2 regions of the Vibrio sp. 1978 genome follow, and region 2 is predicted to be linked to the other one. Evidence: riboswitches for the same ligand, from Rfam matches in the RefSeq annotation. Region 2 holds a riboswitch; the other holds the start of a gene.

Region 1 (7,550 bases), on a different contig from region 2:
CGAATCAGTAGTTCAATACCTTCATCCGCACCACGAGATGTTAATGTTTGCTCTGGTTTCACACCCGCATAGGCTGCGTAAGCAGAAATCAGTTCTTTAGGCTGACATTCGCTGTAACGATTAAGACGAGCAAAGTCTGTTTTGTATTCATTGTTAAATGGTGATTCGTTGGCATTTAGCCATACGTCACCCGTACCACCGATTCGGCGAGCCGACATATAAGGGGTAAGCTGTTGGACTTGTTTACGCGCTAGCTTTTCCATCTCATTACTCTCTTATTCTTACTTACTTGCTAATTTTTCTACGCGGATAGTAACAGCACGTTTGTGAGCGTCCAGACCTTCTGCTTCAGCCATCGTGACTACCGTTGGTGCAAGGTTCTTTAAACCATCAGCAGAAAGCTCCTGAACCGTCATTCGTTTAGAGAAATCCGCCAAACCTAAGCTTGAATAAGTACGTGTGTAACCGTAAGTAGGAAGGACGTGGTTAGTCCCCGATGCGTAATCTCCCGCAGATTCAGGAGACCAATCCCCAAGGAAGATAGAACCTGCGTTATCTAATAGAGGTAGAAGCTCACGAGGGTTCTTAGTCTGAACAATCAAGTGCTCAGGACCGTAGTAATTGGAAATAGAAACTGACTGCGTCATCGACTCGGAAATAATGATCAAGCTTGATGCCAGAGCCTTTTCTGCGATGTCTGCACGAGATAGCTCCTTAAGCTGACGTTGAACCGCATCCGTCACTTGATCAGCAATCACAGGAGAAGGAGTCACCAATACCACTTGAGAATCAGGACCGTGTTCCGCTTGGCTCAAAAGATCCGCAGCGATAAAGTCTGCATCTGCGGTTTCATCTGCAATCACTAGCACTTCTGATGGCCCTGCTGGCATATCAATCGCAGCACCGCGGAAATCATTGCTAACCTGTCGTTTTGCTTCGGTCACGTAAGCGTTGCCCGGACCAAAGATCTTATCTACTTTCGATACAGTCTCGGTGCCATAAGCCATTGCAGCAACTGCTTGGCCACCACCGACGTTGTACACTTCATCAATGCCACACAGCTTCGCGACATAAAGGATCTCATCAGCGATTGGCGGTGGAGAACAAAGAACGACTTTACGACAACCTGCAATTTTTGCAGGAACGCCGAGCATCAAAACAGTCGATGGCAAAGGCGCACTGCCACCAGGAATGTACAAACCCACTTTTTGAATTGGACGTGTTACTTGTTCACAAAGAACACCTGGCTGCGTTTCCACCTTGAGCGGTTGCGGCTTTTGCGCTTTGTGGAACTTAGAAATATTGGCGTAAGCTTGCTCTAGTGCGCTCTTCATTGACTCTGACAAACGCTCTGACGCTGCCTTAATTTCCTGAGAAGAAACACGAATGGATTCAGGCTTAACACGGTCAAACTTTTCTGTCAGCTCAATAAGAGCAGAGTCACCTTCTTCTCGAACTTTAGCAATAACTTCGGCCACAGCAGTGGTGATATTGGCACCTTCTGCAATAGCAGGGCGCTCCAAAATAGAGTCTTGCTGATTCTCACTTAATGATTGCCAAACGACTGTTCTCATGATGCTTACTCCATCATTTTTTCAATTGGTAGAACGAGAATTGAACTTGCGCCCAACTCTTTCAGCTGTTCCATTGTTTCCCAGAATAGGTTTTCAGAACTCACTAAGTGAACAGCCATTTTCTGCTTATCTGCAGAAAGAGGAAGAACAGTTGGGTCTTCAGCACCTGGCAGTAGTGCTTTAATTTGATCTAACTTCTCTGCTGGGGCGTGAAGCATAATGTACTTAGATTCTTTCGCTTGCTGCACGCCTTGCATGCGAGTTAACAGCTTTTCGATTAGCGCCACTTTGTCTGCGTCGAACTCACCTGTGCGTTGAATCAATGTCGCTTTTGATTTGAAGATAATTTCAGCTTCTTTAAGGCCGTTCGCTTCCAGTGTTGCACCTGTAGAAACCAAATCAGCGATAGCATCAGCGAGACCCGCGCGAGGCGCAACTTCTACAGAGCCTGTCAGCATACATGTAGAGAATGGAACGCCGGCTTCATCCATGTACGCTTTTAGAAGTTGAGGATACGTTGTAGCAATACGCTTGCCAGCTAAGTCTTGTGGACCGTTGTACTCTTCGTCCTTGTCGATTGCGATAGATAAACGACAGCCACCAAAATCAAGTCGACGAAGCTGAACAAACTCGCAGGGTTCACCTAATGCTTTGCGGTCAAGGCGAACTTCTTCTAGTTCATTTTCGCCAATAAAGCCAAGGTCAACCACGCCATCCATAATTAAACCTGGGATGTCGTCGTCACGAACCAAGAGTAAATCAATTGGCATATTTTCAGAATGGACAACTAAACGCTCGCCCATTACGTTGAACTTTACGCCGCACTGTTTTAGTAGAGCTTGACTCTCTTTGCTAAGACGACCTTTTTTCTGAATTGCGATTCTTAAACGTTGTGTTTGCATTGCTTTGTCCCTATGCAAGATTTTGATATCTAAGTATTTTTCAAACTAATAAAACTAAAAAACCCTCGGGAGATTGAAGTCTCCCGAGGGTTTAAAATCTGCTTTTACTTTGATTTTACCTCCGGGAGTTTCCTGCCTCCCGGGTATGCGTACATCGCCCGAAAGACTAGATTGGGTGATGATGGTGATGAATGTTCATTACAAAATTACGCATACTTATTTCAAGGCTCTTCTCATTTGCTTTGTTACCAACCACACTAACCAAGCTGATTACTTTTTTCAACCCTTAATTTTAAAAAAATTCGAATTGTATAATACAAATAAAAAAGGAGGCCGAAGCCTCCTACAATTTCACCTTTTAAATCAGTGAATTACGCACTCTGGCAAGACGCTATTTTAGACTTTGAAAGCCATGACAAAATAGCGCAAACGATAACGAATGTTATCGACGCTGCAATAAACGAAAACGCAATTGAAGCAGTCATACCAAGGGCAATAAAGCCCACGCATGAAACAAGCGCGACTGATAATGCATAAGGTAGCTGTGTTGATACGTGATCAATGTGGTTACAACGTGCACCCGTCGATGACAAGATAGTCGTATCTGAGATTGGTGAACAATGGTCACCGAATACCGCACCAGCTAAAACCGCACTCAGCATCGGTAGCATTAGCGCTACGTCTGTTGCGCCAGCCATGTCACCCGCGATTGGTAGCATAATGCCGAACGTACCCCATGAAGTACCTGTTGAGAACGCCATTAGGCCAGACAACAAGAATAGGATAACTGGTAGCCAGTGTGGGTTAATGTTGCCCTGCGCCATTGTCGAAAGGTAAGTACCAGTCTTCATATCACCGATAACAGAACCAATGGTCCAGGCAAATACTAAGATTAGAATCGCACCAAACATAGACTTAGCACCAATCCAAAGTGTACGTGCGATCTCAGCCATTGGTAGACCTTGCTTCACAACAGTAAACAGTGCAACAGCTAAGCCAAGCAAGCTACCGTAGATTAGTGATGTACCTACATCTGTATTTTCAAAAGCACCAAGAAGCGCAAACTCCTTACCATCAGCAGCCAATGCTTGGCCACCCGTGTAAAGCATTGAAGAGATAGTCGCGATAATCAGCGTTACGATAGGAAGTATCAAATCTGACACTTTACCCTTTTCACTTTCACGGATATCTAGCTCTTCGTTTAGGTCATGCGCTTCTTGCGAGTCATTTTCTTTGTCTTTATCAAAGCCACGACCTTGCGATGCAGAGATTTCATGCTCACGCATTTTACCAATATCAAGACCAAACCACGCAACAGCGAACACCATTAGCAGCGCAAAAACGGCGTAGAAGTTCATTGGGATAAGACGAACATATGCGCCAAGAGCCGAATACTCTGTGATCCCATGTGAGACTAAGATCCCGCCAATAATAGTAATAATGTAAGCACCCCAGCTAGAAGCAGGCATAATTACACACATTGGAGCGGCGGTTGAGTCTAGAATGTACGCAAGCTTAGCGCGAGACACATAAAAGCGATCGGTTACTGGGCGAGAGATCGCACCAACAGCAAGGCTATTAAAGTAATCATCGACAAAAATGAATACGCCTAAAAAGGCGGCAAGAAGTTTGGAGCCGCGTTTACTCTTCACTCGAGATTGTGCCCATTCAGCAAAAGCACGAGTACCGCCAGATAGCGTTAATAAAGCTGTTGTCATACCTAATAAGATTAGGAAACCAACAATGCTCATGTTCCAAGTGTTAATTCCGCCATCTTCAATAAAGACAGAAGAAACTTGAGAACTGACGTAACCTGCGGTGTCGCTGATAGACCAGCTATTAAGTAGCACCGCACCTAGCACGATACCTACACCCAAGGAAACTAATACACGTCGAGTCAAAATCGCCAAAGTCAAAGCGACAATAGGTGGCAATAATGAAACAGGAGAACTAGAAAAATCTATTAAATTCATGATCTTCAAAAACCAAAGTTTGGCTAGAGATCTACTGCAGACAAGTCACGTAGCATACGATACGTGCTCATGTTGAACTTAGCGACAGGGAAGCGAACACTCCACCCAACCCTACAGTAGCGCTCCATAGTTTAATGTGAATATATACTATGGCAGTGTTGTTCCTTTCAGATACAACCCCAGCAAGTAACTTTGATGAGTTACTTACTTCGGCAATCTTCGCCTTCCACTATTATTCATTGGCATCACCCCAATAATAGCTACTCTTCGAGACCGCGCCTCTACGGCAACAACAAACAATTAACCACTAACTGTACAAATTAACAACAAATTGTCTGCAATATTGCATCAGGTGGCAGCCATTGTACTTATGATGAGAGTCAATGCAACACATCAAACTAAATTAAACAAATAAATAATGACTGAGATAATTTATAAACCTTGCCTACTTCCATAAGTTTTGTGCAACTGAAATCACATCAATCATGTTATTTATGAAACATTATTACTACCTTAGAAATATCATGGTTTATCTTATATCAATAAATTAAGGATATATGACACAGCATTAAAGATGGATGCTTCATATTTTTAAGTAATAACTCAAATTTTTTTATAAAAAACCAAGCTGTCACTCTCTCTATACAATAATGATTGTTGATTTTAGTTCTCATCTAATAATGATTTATTTCGAGTGTAATAATATTAATTGCTTTAAAAAATAGTCAAATTTAAACAAAATCTTGATTTAGCATTTGCACATAAGGAAAAGATAAAGTTAAATATAAGGACTCTTTGTTTATTTATAGATTGGCATTATTTAATCGTAACGATAAAAAGTGCCCAACACATTAACCTTTTAATAGGAATCGTTATGTCAGAGCTGACTAAAACCCTTCTAAATATCCGTAGCCTTCGTGCATTTTCTCGTGAGCTGACTCTAGAACAATTGGAAGAAGCTCTAGATAAACTCACTACTGTCGTAGATGAGCGTCGTGAAGCAGAAGAAGCAGAACGCGCAGCACAAGCAGAGCAAGAAGCTAAGCTTGCAGAGATTGCTGAGAAAATCGCTCAAGACGGTATTGACGTAGAAGCACTTATTACTGCGCTATCTGGCGAAACTAAGACGAAAGGCAAAGCGAAGCGCGCACCTCGCCCTGCTAAATACAAATACACAGATTCAAACGGTAATGAGAAAACTTGGACTGGCCAAGGTCGTACACCTTCGGCGATTCAAGAGCAACTTGATGCAGGTAAATCTCTGGATGAGTTCCTAATCTAGATCCGTGCTATTTTTAAAAGGCTCCCATAGGGAGCCTTTTTTATTTAAACCATTACAAATAAAAAAGGCACATTTCTTAATGTGCCTTTTACTTTAGTTACAGAATAGTTAATTAAACCGCTTCGTATTAACGTTCCCAGTATGCTTCTTCTAGGCTATCTTCTCGCTCAGGAAGTCCGCGCGACAATCGTGGTGAATGTTGCACGAGAACTTCGTAGCTAGCACGGTTTGCGTATTTGCAGACTTGAGAAAAAGAAGAGTAAGTTAAATACTCGTTACTGTGCTTGCTTGAATTAGGCACATTTTCTTTATGGTATTTATTTGCTGCCATATCATGAAGAACAGCAGATAACGCAGCATCACCTGCGCCATTTGTATTCTTAATTTTTTCTGGGCCACCCATATATGGCGAGATATGCGAGTACACTTTTATTGGCGTCTCGCATGAGTCTTTTTTCGCCGGACGACTGAATTCATAACGATTAAATTCAGCAATTGACCCTGGAAGTAATGGCAAAGAAGTTTCGCGCTTCGCGCTATCTTCCGTATACCCAGCCATAAATAGACCTACAGGACCCGCCGTGCACAATACTAGATCAGCCCACTCCAATGTTTTATCAGACGCAGCAAGTGGATCAGATTCCCCCGTCAGTGCTTCTGCTTCGTCTTCGTTCATCGCAACGACAGAAACATTGTCGCGAATGAATTCTTGCCAGAATGTTGGATCATCTTGAATAACAAATTTAGTACCTAGCGTTAATACCACTGGTACATCGTGCTTTTTCGCGTATTCAATAGCACGCATCGTTGCTTCCGGCATTGGGTCGCCTTCTTTACAACGAACAAGGTATGCAGTAAGAACTAGAGCAGATGCGCTCTTGAAGATCTTCTCAGGGATATTGTCTGGGTGAAGTTGGTTCATTTGACCTTCGCTGATTGCGAAAGTACGTTCACCATCTTCGGTAATCAGAGCAAAACAACGACCGATTGCACCGTCAACACCTTGTAGGTAGTTCAGGTCCATACGGCTAGATGTGTTACATAGGTAGCGGTAACCGTAGCTGCCGATTTTGATATCTTGGCTCATTACGCCCAGAAGTGTTGAACGGTCATCGGCCAACACTGAATAGTTGTGCAGCGTATTACCGATCGTACCACCTGCATACTCATTGGTAATCAGGCATTCTGCTTTTAGCTGTTGGTACAAAGCTTCTGCTGTTGCATCATCAATAACCAACGAGTGTCCTTTACTCAAACCGTACTTTTCAATCACATCCGTTGTCACTTTCGCTTCAATATCAACCAGCGTTTGATCAATGCCGATGATGTGTGTGCGCGTCATCTTTTTACTTTCTTGTGCTTGGCTCACCAATGGGTCACGAGCATGAACAGGAAAATAGTGCTTGGATTTGCGTTGTCCAGGAAATTTCATATTGTTAGTCTGAGTAAGGGATGAAAAGGAGAACGGATTCTATACCGCCGTTATTAAAGCAGCAATAAAGGCAATTATAGCAAACGTTTGCAGTCTGCTTTTTTCTTTCAATCGGCCTATTCGCCTTCCATGAAACCCAAATCTGGTAATTGATCAAGGTGCTCGCTGTAGCGTTTCAGATTGAATTCACCTTCGTTTTTCATCACGTCGAAAATCTCAATCGACATTGCGCATGCCATCATCGCAACCGCATCTTCACGTGGTGTACCTGTCATCATTAAACGCATCAAGGTTTCTTTTACTTTGAGCGGATTGCCATCTTCTAGCTGATTTTCAACAATTTCAATCAACTCACTTTCTTGCATAAATTGGTTTTCTTCAGTCATT
Region 2 (7,550 bases):
TTGCCATTGCTACGGGGATCGAGGAGCATAATAACTACGCGGTGGATTTCATTGAAGCCGTTGGCGATATCAAACGTGATTTACCACATGCGATGATCTCGGGTGGTGTTTCTAACGTCTCATTCTCTTTCCGTGGCAATAACTATGTACGTGAAGCGATTCACGCGGTGTTCCTCTACCACTGTTTTAAAAATGGTATGGATATGGGGATTGTGAATGCGGGTCAGTTAGAAATCTACGATAACGTGCCTGAAAAATTGCGTGAGGCTGTGGAAGATGTCGTTCTTAACCGTCGTGATGACGCCACTGAGAGATTGTTAGATATCGCGGCGGAATATGCAGGCAAAGGGGTAGGTAAAGAGGAGGATGCCTCTGCACTTGAGTGGAGAACTTGGCCTGTTGAAAAGCGCTTAGAGCACGCGTTAGTGAAAGGAATAACTGAGTTCATCGTTGATGATACCGAAGAGGCTCGTGTCAACGCTTCAAAGCCATTAGAGGTGATTGAAGGCCCATTAATGGATGGGATGAACGTCGTCGGAGACTTGTTTGGTGAAGGTAAAATGTTCCTTCCTCAGGTCGTAAAATCTGCACGAGTGATGAAGCAAGCAGTCGCGCATCTGGAGCCCTACATCAATGCAGAAAAGCAGGTGGGACAAACAAACGGTAAGATTTTGCTAGCGACGGTCAAAGGTGATGTACATGATATCGGGAAAAATATCGTTGGCGTTGTATTGCAGTGCAATAACTACGAAATTATCGATCTTGGTGTCATGGTTCCTTGCGAAAAGATCTTAAAAGTAGCGCAAGAAGAGAACGTCGATATTATTGGTTTATCAGGGTTGATCACACCTTCATTAGACGAAATGGTGCATGTTGCAAAAGAGATGGAGCGTCTCGACTTTAACTTACCTCTTCTCATCGGTGGCGCAACAACGTCAAAAGCCCATACAGCAGTTAAGATTGAGAAAAATTACAAGCATCCAGTGGTTTACGTGAACAACGCCTCACGTGCAGTGGGCGTATGTACTTCTCTTCTGTCTGATGAACGTCGCCCTGAATTTGTTGAAAAACTTGAAGCTGATTACGAACGAGTACGTGATCAACATAATCGAAAGAAACCGAGAACCAAACCAGTGACATTAGAAGCTGCTCGAGCGAATAAAGTTGCTATCGATTGGGAAGCTTATACTCCTCCAGTGCCTGTTAAGCCTGGCATTCATATCTTCGATGATTTTGATGTGGCTATATTACGTCAATACATCGATTGGACACCATTCTTTATGACTTGGTCACTTGTGGGTAAGTATCCAACAATTTTCCAACATGAAGAAGTTGGTGAAGAAGCAAAACGTTTATTCGAAGATGCCCACGAGATACTTGATCGAGTTGAGCGAGAAGGCCTGTTAAAAGCGCGTGGAATGTGTGGCTTATTCCCTGCTGCGAGCGTGGGGGACGACATTGAAGTTTATGCTGATGAAACTCGTACCGACGTTGTGAAAGTATTACGTAACTTGCGACAACAGACCGAGAAACCAAAAGGATTCAACTATTGTTTATCCGACTACATCGCACCTAAAGAGTCGGGTAAGCATGATTGGATAGGGGCATTTGCTGTCACTGGTGGTATTGGTGAACGAGAGCTTGCTGATGAATACAAAGCACAGGGAGATGATTACAACGCAATTATGATTCAAGCGGTGGCGGATCGCCTAGCCGAAGCGTTTGCTGAGTATTTGCATGAGCGTGTCCGTAAAGAAATTTGGGGTTATGCAGCTGATGAAGATTTATCTAACGATGATCTCATTCGTGAAAAATACCAAGGTATTCGCCCTGCGCCGGGTTATCCCGCGTGTCCTGAACATACTGAAAAAGGACCGCTTTGGGAGTTACTTAATGTGGAAGAGAACATTGGTATGACTCTAACCTCCAGCTATGCAATGTATCCGGGCGCGTCAGTCTCTGGTTGGTATTTCTCTCATCCTGACTCACGTTACTTTGCGATCGCACAGATCCAAGAAGATCAGTTAGAGAGTTACGCCGATCGTAAGGGGTGGGATAGGATCGAGGCTGAAAAATGGTTAGGGCCAAACATTAACGGTTAAATTGATGTTTACCTCGTCCAAATGTAACAACTAATGAAACGACAAAGGGCTGCAAATACGCAGCCCTTTGTTTTATTGAGTTGAACTTACTTCTCAAACAACTCAGTGTGGAGTTTTTGTATGGCTTGTTTCGATACCGATTCATGGAGCAAGAAGCATAAGTTGTGAGGGCTAGCGCCATAACAAATCATGCGTAGGTTAAAATCTTCTAGCGTGCCAAAAACCTGTTTCGCGTAGCCTTTACTCTCACTCATGTTGTTTCCAATGAGAGCAACGAGGCATAGGTCATGTTCAACTTCTACCTTACATAACTCTTCTAACTCTTCTCGTGCAGCTTGCGGCAGCTGTGGTGCTCCGCCAGAGGTATCAGTTTGATCAAGTGTTAACGATACACTGATTTCAGATGTCGTGATCAAATCGACAGAGATCTTATGCTTTGCAAGGATCTCAAAGACCTTTGCTAAAAAACCGTATGCGTGGAACATATTGGCGCTGCGTAGCGTTACCATGGTTTGGTTACAACGCAAAGCTAGCGCACGGAATAACGGTGAGCTTTCGACTTGGTGGCGAATCCAAGTTCCCCCTTTTTCTGGCTCTTTCGATGACCCTACAAATACCGGAATGTCGTGGCGCAATGCAGGTACTAGCGTAGAAGGGTGAAGGATTTTAGCGCCAAAGTTAGCCATTTCTGAAGCTTCACTAAAGCTGATCTCAGGAATTGGTGAGGCTTTTGGTGCAATTCGCGGGTCTGTTGTGTAGATTCCCGGAACATCAGTCCAGATTTCTAGCCCTGCCGCTTTAACGCTCTCAGCAATTAAGGCGGCGCTGTAATCGCTGCCCCCTCGACCTAATGTTGTTGTATTACCGGCTTCGTCAGATCCTATGAAGCCTTGAGTAACAACAACGGATTGTTGGCAAAGTGGTACGAGTTTATCTTGCGCAAGCGTCGAAATTGCTTCAATGTTTGGCTCCGCGCGACCAAAGTTGTCATCAGTACGCAACACATCGCGGATATCAAAGCGCACTGCTTGAATGCCTCGCTCACACATTAACTGAGTTAGAATGTGCGTCGACATGAGTTCACCACATGCGACTAAATGATCGGTTAACTTCGCACTAGCTTGGATAGATGCAGCCTCGGCCAGGCTGGTTACGGTATCTAATATGCCATACACCTCGGCAGCAGTTTTCGTGCTGTCTTCGAGCTGAGTTAAAATGGCGTCATGAATGTTGGCCAAATTTTGTAGCAGCTCAGTACGGTGCGTTTGATCCTGAACACCGTTGGCGAGTTCTACCAATAGGTTGGTGACGCCAGAGCAAGCGCTGCTCACGACCAGGCGAGTATTTGGATTGTTTTCGATAATGGTGGCGCAACGACTCATTGCCTCAAAGTTGGCAACACTGGTTCCACCGAATTTAGCTACGTTAAATGCGCTCACTGCGTTCTCCCACGGCTTCCTAAAAAATTGTACATCCAATGTTTAGTGAGAAAAGGAACAGAGCAAAAAGAGAGGTATTTAGAATGCTATTTGAAAAATTTACCCTCAGAAGCCCTTCATCAGACTGCGCTGATGACAGTTGATGGGATTCAGCCCAATTCAACCGACAAGTCAAATCCTGCAACTTTGACTTACCTCGGCACTACTCCCCCTCAATGATTGGTGTTGGAATTGCGGTTCCACAAATCATCTACCTGGGTAGCGCTCCTCTTCTACATAAAGCTCAAACATTGAACGGTTTTGAGGCCTTAATGTCAATCAATATTTCAACCTTTATGGTGTTTTTTATTAACGATTTTGTGACACTGGTTTGACCTCCATACTTACGGCTAATTGCTGATAGAGGAAAAATCTATTAGGGTGAAGAACCCTACACCTGAGCCATGTTATTGAATAGAACTTTTAGAATGCTCAGGATAAAAGATAATCAAGGAGCTGACATGTCGATCCAAAGCTTTATTCCGCCTCACCGTATTTTAATGGGACCTGGTCCTTCTGATATTTATCCTCAAGTGTTACAAGCACTAAGCCGTCCTACGGTAGGTCACCTTGATCCTCTGTTTATCGGTATGATGGATGAGCTCAAGCAGCTATTGAAGTATGCCTTTCAAACTGACAATGAGTTCACTATTGCGGTTTCAGCGCCAGGTAGTGCAGGGATGGAAACCTGCTTTGTAAACTTGATCGAGAAAGGCGATAAAGTGATCGTTTGCCGTAATGGTGTATTTGGTGAACGCATGCGCGAAAATGTCGTCCGTGCTGGTGGTGAAGTTGTTATCGTCGATGATGAATGGGGGACGCCTGTTTCCATTGATAAAGTCGAGCAAGCACTCGAACAGCACCCAGATACAAAAATTCTTGCTTTTGTGCATGCGGAAACCTCAACTGGTGCAGTCAGTGATGCTCAAGCATTGGGTAAGCTCGCGAAACAGCATAATGCATTATCTATTGTTGATGCGGTGACATCGCTTGGTGGTGTGCCGTTAAAAGTGGATGAATGGCAACTGGATGCGGTTTACTCTGGTAGTCAAAAATGTTTGTCATGTGTACCTGGACTCTCACCAGTGACGTTTTCTCCTGCCGCGATTGAAAAGATTCAAGCAAGAACAACACCAGTACAGAGTTGGTTCCTCGATCAGAGTTTAGTTTTGGGGTATTGGAGTGGAGAAGGCAAGCGTAGTTACCATCATACGGCGCCAGTTAATAGCTTGTATGCGCTTCATGAAGCTTTATTGATACTGAAAAATGAAGGATTAGAAAACGCTTGGGCTCGTCACCAACTGATGCATGAAAAACTCAAAAATGGCTTACAAAAGTTAGGATTTGAATTTGTTGTGGACGAAGCCCATCGGTTGCCACAATTAAATGCGATTTACGTGCCTGAAGGAATTGATGAAGCAAAAGTTCGTGCTCACTTGCTAGAAACCTATAACCTAGAAATTGGTGCAGGCCTTGGGGCATTAGCTGGTAAAGCGTGGCGTATTGGCTTAATGGGTTACGGCGCTCGATCTGAAAACGTTGCGCTGTGCTTAAAAGCGTTAGAAGAGTCACTCACTGAATAAAATCATACAGCAATGAGATAAAGAAAAGCGAAGGTCATCCCTTCGCTTTTTGGTACTTATTACTCTGCACCTGAAGTGGGGGCTGGTGAGGCAGAGATTGCTTGAGAAGGTGGTTGGTAATTGACGTCACTGAAATCAATCTTCGGGAACAAAAACTGCGCTTCAGCTCTAATTTGCTCCGCTTTACTTGAGTCATCTAAGCCTTGGTAGGCCAAAATCAAATTATTATAAAATGCAGGGCGAGGCTTATCTTTGATGATTTTTAGCGACCAATCGATATAAGGCTGAATCAAGGTTGCGTCTTGTTGGTACAGCCCAAGGTTTAAAAACGTGCTATAGACATCCCAATCAAACCTGTCTTTCCAAACCACAGGGTTACTGACTTGATTCAGAATATCAGGGTTAGTTGGTCTAGTGGTCTCAAACTTCGTCAATACATAGTTCGTATGTAATGCGCTTACCATGTAAAACGTAAACGCAACGGGAAGTACCAAACTAAAAACACGCAGCAAGCTTTTGGTCACATTACTAAAGCCGACTTGTCGATAACGAGAGACGCGCTGATCGACCCAGTACAGTAGGATAACGAAGATCAACCAATGCACGAGAGAGTGGTAGAAAGGGTATTCCAGTTGTGAGTGCAATACGATAGGTATAAACAAGGCCAGCAACGCAAGACGAGTTCCGCGTTTGGCTTGATAGATTCGATACAGTACCAGTGCCATCGCTAAGAAGATGCCGATTATTGGCAGCAAGCCACCTTCTACTCCCCAGTAAAGTAGCTCATTATGCGGATGATCCATGGCTGGCAAACCTGCTGGGTAATTCTCATTTAGGGCATGTTGACGAGCCGTATACAGCATGTACTCAGATTCAAACTTGCCATATCCATAACCAGTAAAAGGCTTTTCAATCACCATGTCTAATGTTTGCGGAAAAGTATACGCTCGAGGAGACTCCATATTTACTTTTTCTGCGGCTAACCTACCTCCATCAGGAAAGGCAAGATGCATGACAACGACAGAGAGTAAGAGCCCACTTACAAGTGACACAACCCAGCGGATAAAGCGCCCTTTGGTTGCAAAGCGGTACATGTATGGAATGACCAACAACACGGCGATGACCGAGGCTAACCAACCAGTGCGTGAAGCCAACGCCACAATTAGTGGTAAAGTTAAAACTGGTACGGCATAGAGAAGGTAAACATCGCTTAACTTACGATCGTATTTGTAGGGCTGACGTGCAAGTAAATAGCTGGCAATCACCAACCCTGTCGCAAGAAAACTGGCCATTACATTGGGCTGTTGGAAAATACCATAAGGACGATTGGCCACCGTGTCGTAACCAAACGGATTGCCTGGTTTGAGATACAGATATTGTGTCAGACCAAAAATGGCTTCGATAACAACCGCAAGGACAATGAACCATAATAGGCGTTGGCGATGTTTATTACTGAAATGAAATTGTTGTAAAACAATAAAGAACAGGACACCACACCACAGGCCTATGAGCTTATTGGCTGCCAAGCTGCTATTCGCATTTGGGTACAGAATGGGCACTGTCATGATAAGAGCACTAATGAACAAGCCGATGGTTAGTTTTGAGTAACGTAGCACTCGATTATTCGCTAGTTGGTAACACCCAATGCCTAATGCAAAGCTAAAAGCAATCCAAGTTGTCGCATTGAACGAAAGCGAAAGCCCCGAACCGCCGGGGTTGGGCATGAAAAAGTGCATTGCCAACACAAATAGTGTTGCCAAGGCAATGAGAAACTTGCGATTGAGGGGAACCTGTACTTTTTCGGGAGAAAGCTTTGTTCCACTTACATGTATAGTAGCCATAGTTATTGCGTTGTTTTGAATGAAAAAAGACCAGCACTTGCTGGTCTCGATACTTTACCTGTTTTTTCTACTTCAACATAGGCTTGAGGAAGTGAGCTGTGTGCGAACCCTCGATTTGCGACACATCTTCCGGAGTGCCTTGAGCGATTATCTCGCCGCCACCTTGACCCCCTTCAGGACCAAGATCGATAATCCAGTCCGCAGTCTTAATGACGTCCAGGTTATGCTCGATCACCACGACAGTGTTTCCGTGGTCGCGAAGTCTGTGCAGTACAGTGAGCAACTGCTGGATATCATGGAAGTGCAAGCCGGTTGTTGGTTCATCCAAAATGTACAAGGTTTTTCCTGTATCACGTTTGGATAGCTCTCGCGCCAGTTTCACACGCTGTGCTTCACCACCGGAGAGTGTTGTTGCCGCTTGACCCAATCGTATGTACGACAAACCCACATCCATCAGTGTTTGTAGTTTGCGAGCGATGGCAGGAACTGGATCGAAGAAGGTGCGTGCATCTTCGACCGTCATTTCTAGCACTTCATCAATAGTTT

Evidence for each region. Region 2 has a riboswitch for lysine ahead of lysC (lysine-sensitive aspartokinase 3). Riboswitches for the same ligand answer to the same signal wherever they lie in the genome.
Region 1: it holds a riboswitch for lysine, as region 2 does, so the genes downstream of both, tet(35) (tetracycline efflux Na+/H+ antiporter family transporter Tet(35)) here and lysC (lysine-sensitive aspartokinase 3) in region 2, are expected to answer to the same signal.

Annotation. Positions count from the first base shown of each region.
Region 1 is NZ_JAWPOP010000003.1:221,035-228,584, forward strand. Features, by position in the region: gene hisC (histidinol-phosphate transaminase) at 1-263, opposite strand, end outside; gene hisD (histidinol dehydrogenase) at 282-1,574, opposite strand; gene hisG (ATP phosphoribosyltransferase) at 1,580-2,476, opposite strand; His leader region at 2,530-2,667, opposite strand; gene tet(35) (tetracycline efflux Na+/H+ antiporter family transporter Tet(35)) at 2,848-4,449, opposite strand; lysine riboswitch at 4,559-4,741, opposite strand; gene R8N49_RS04770 (H-NS family nucleoid-associated regulatory protein) at 5,324-5,731, shown strand; gene R8N49_RS04775 (inosine/guanosine kinase) at 5,859-7,163, opposite strand; gene R8N49_RS04780 (hypothetical protein) at 7,280-7,549, opposite strand.
Region 2 is NZ_JAWPOP010000017.1:3,912-11,461, forward strand. Features, by position in the region: gene metH (methionine synthase) at 1-2,102, shown strand, start outside; gene lysC (lysine-sensitive aspartokinase 3) at 2,189-3,541, opposite strand; lysine riboswitch at 3,643-3,821, opposite strand; gene R8N49_RS16400 (pyridoxal-phosphate-dependent aminotransferase family protein) at 4,042-5,163, shown strand; gene R8N49_RS16405 (PglL family O-oligosaccharyltransferase) at 5,223-7,004, opposite strand; gene uvrA (excinuclease ABC subunit UvrA) at 7,072-7,550, opposite strand, start outside.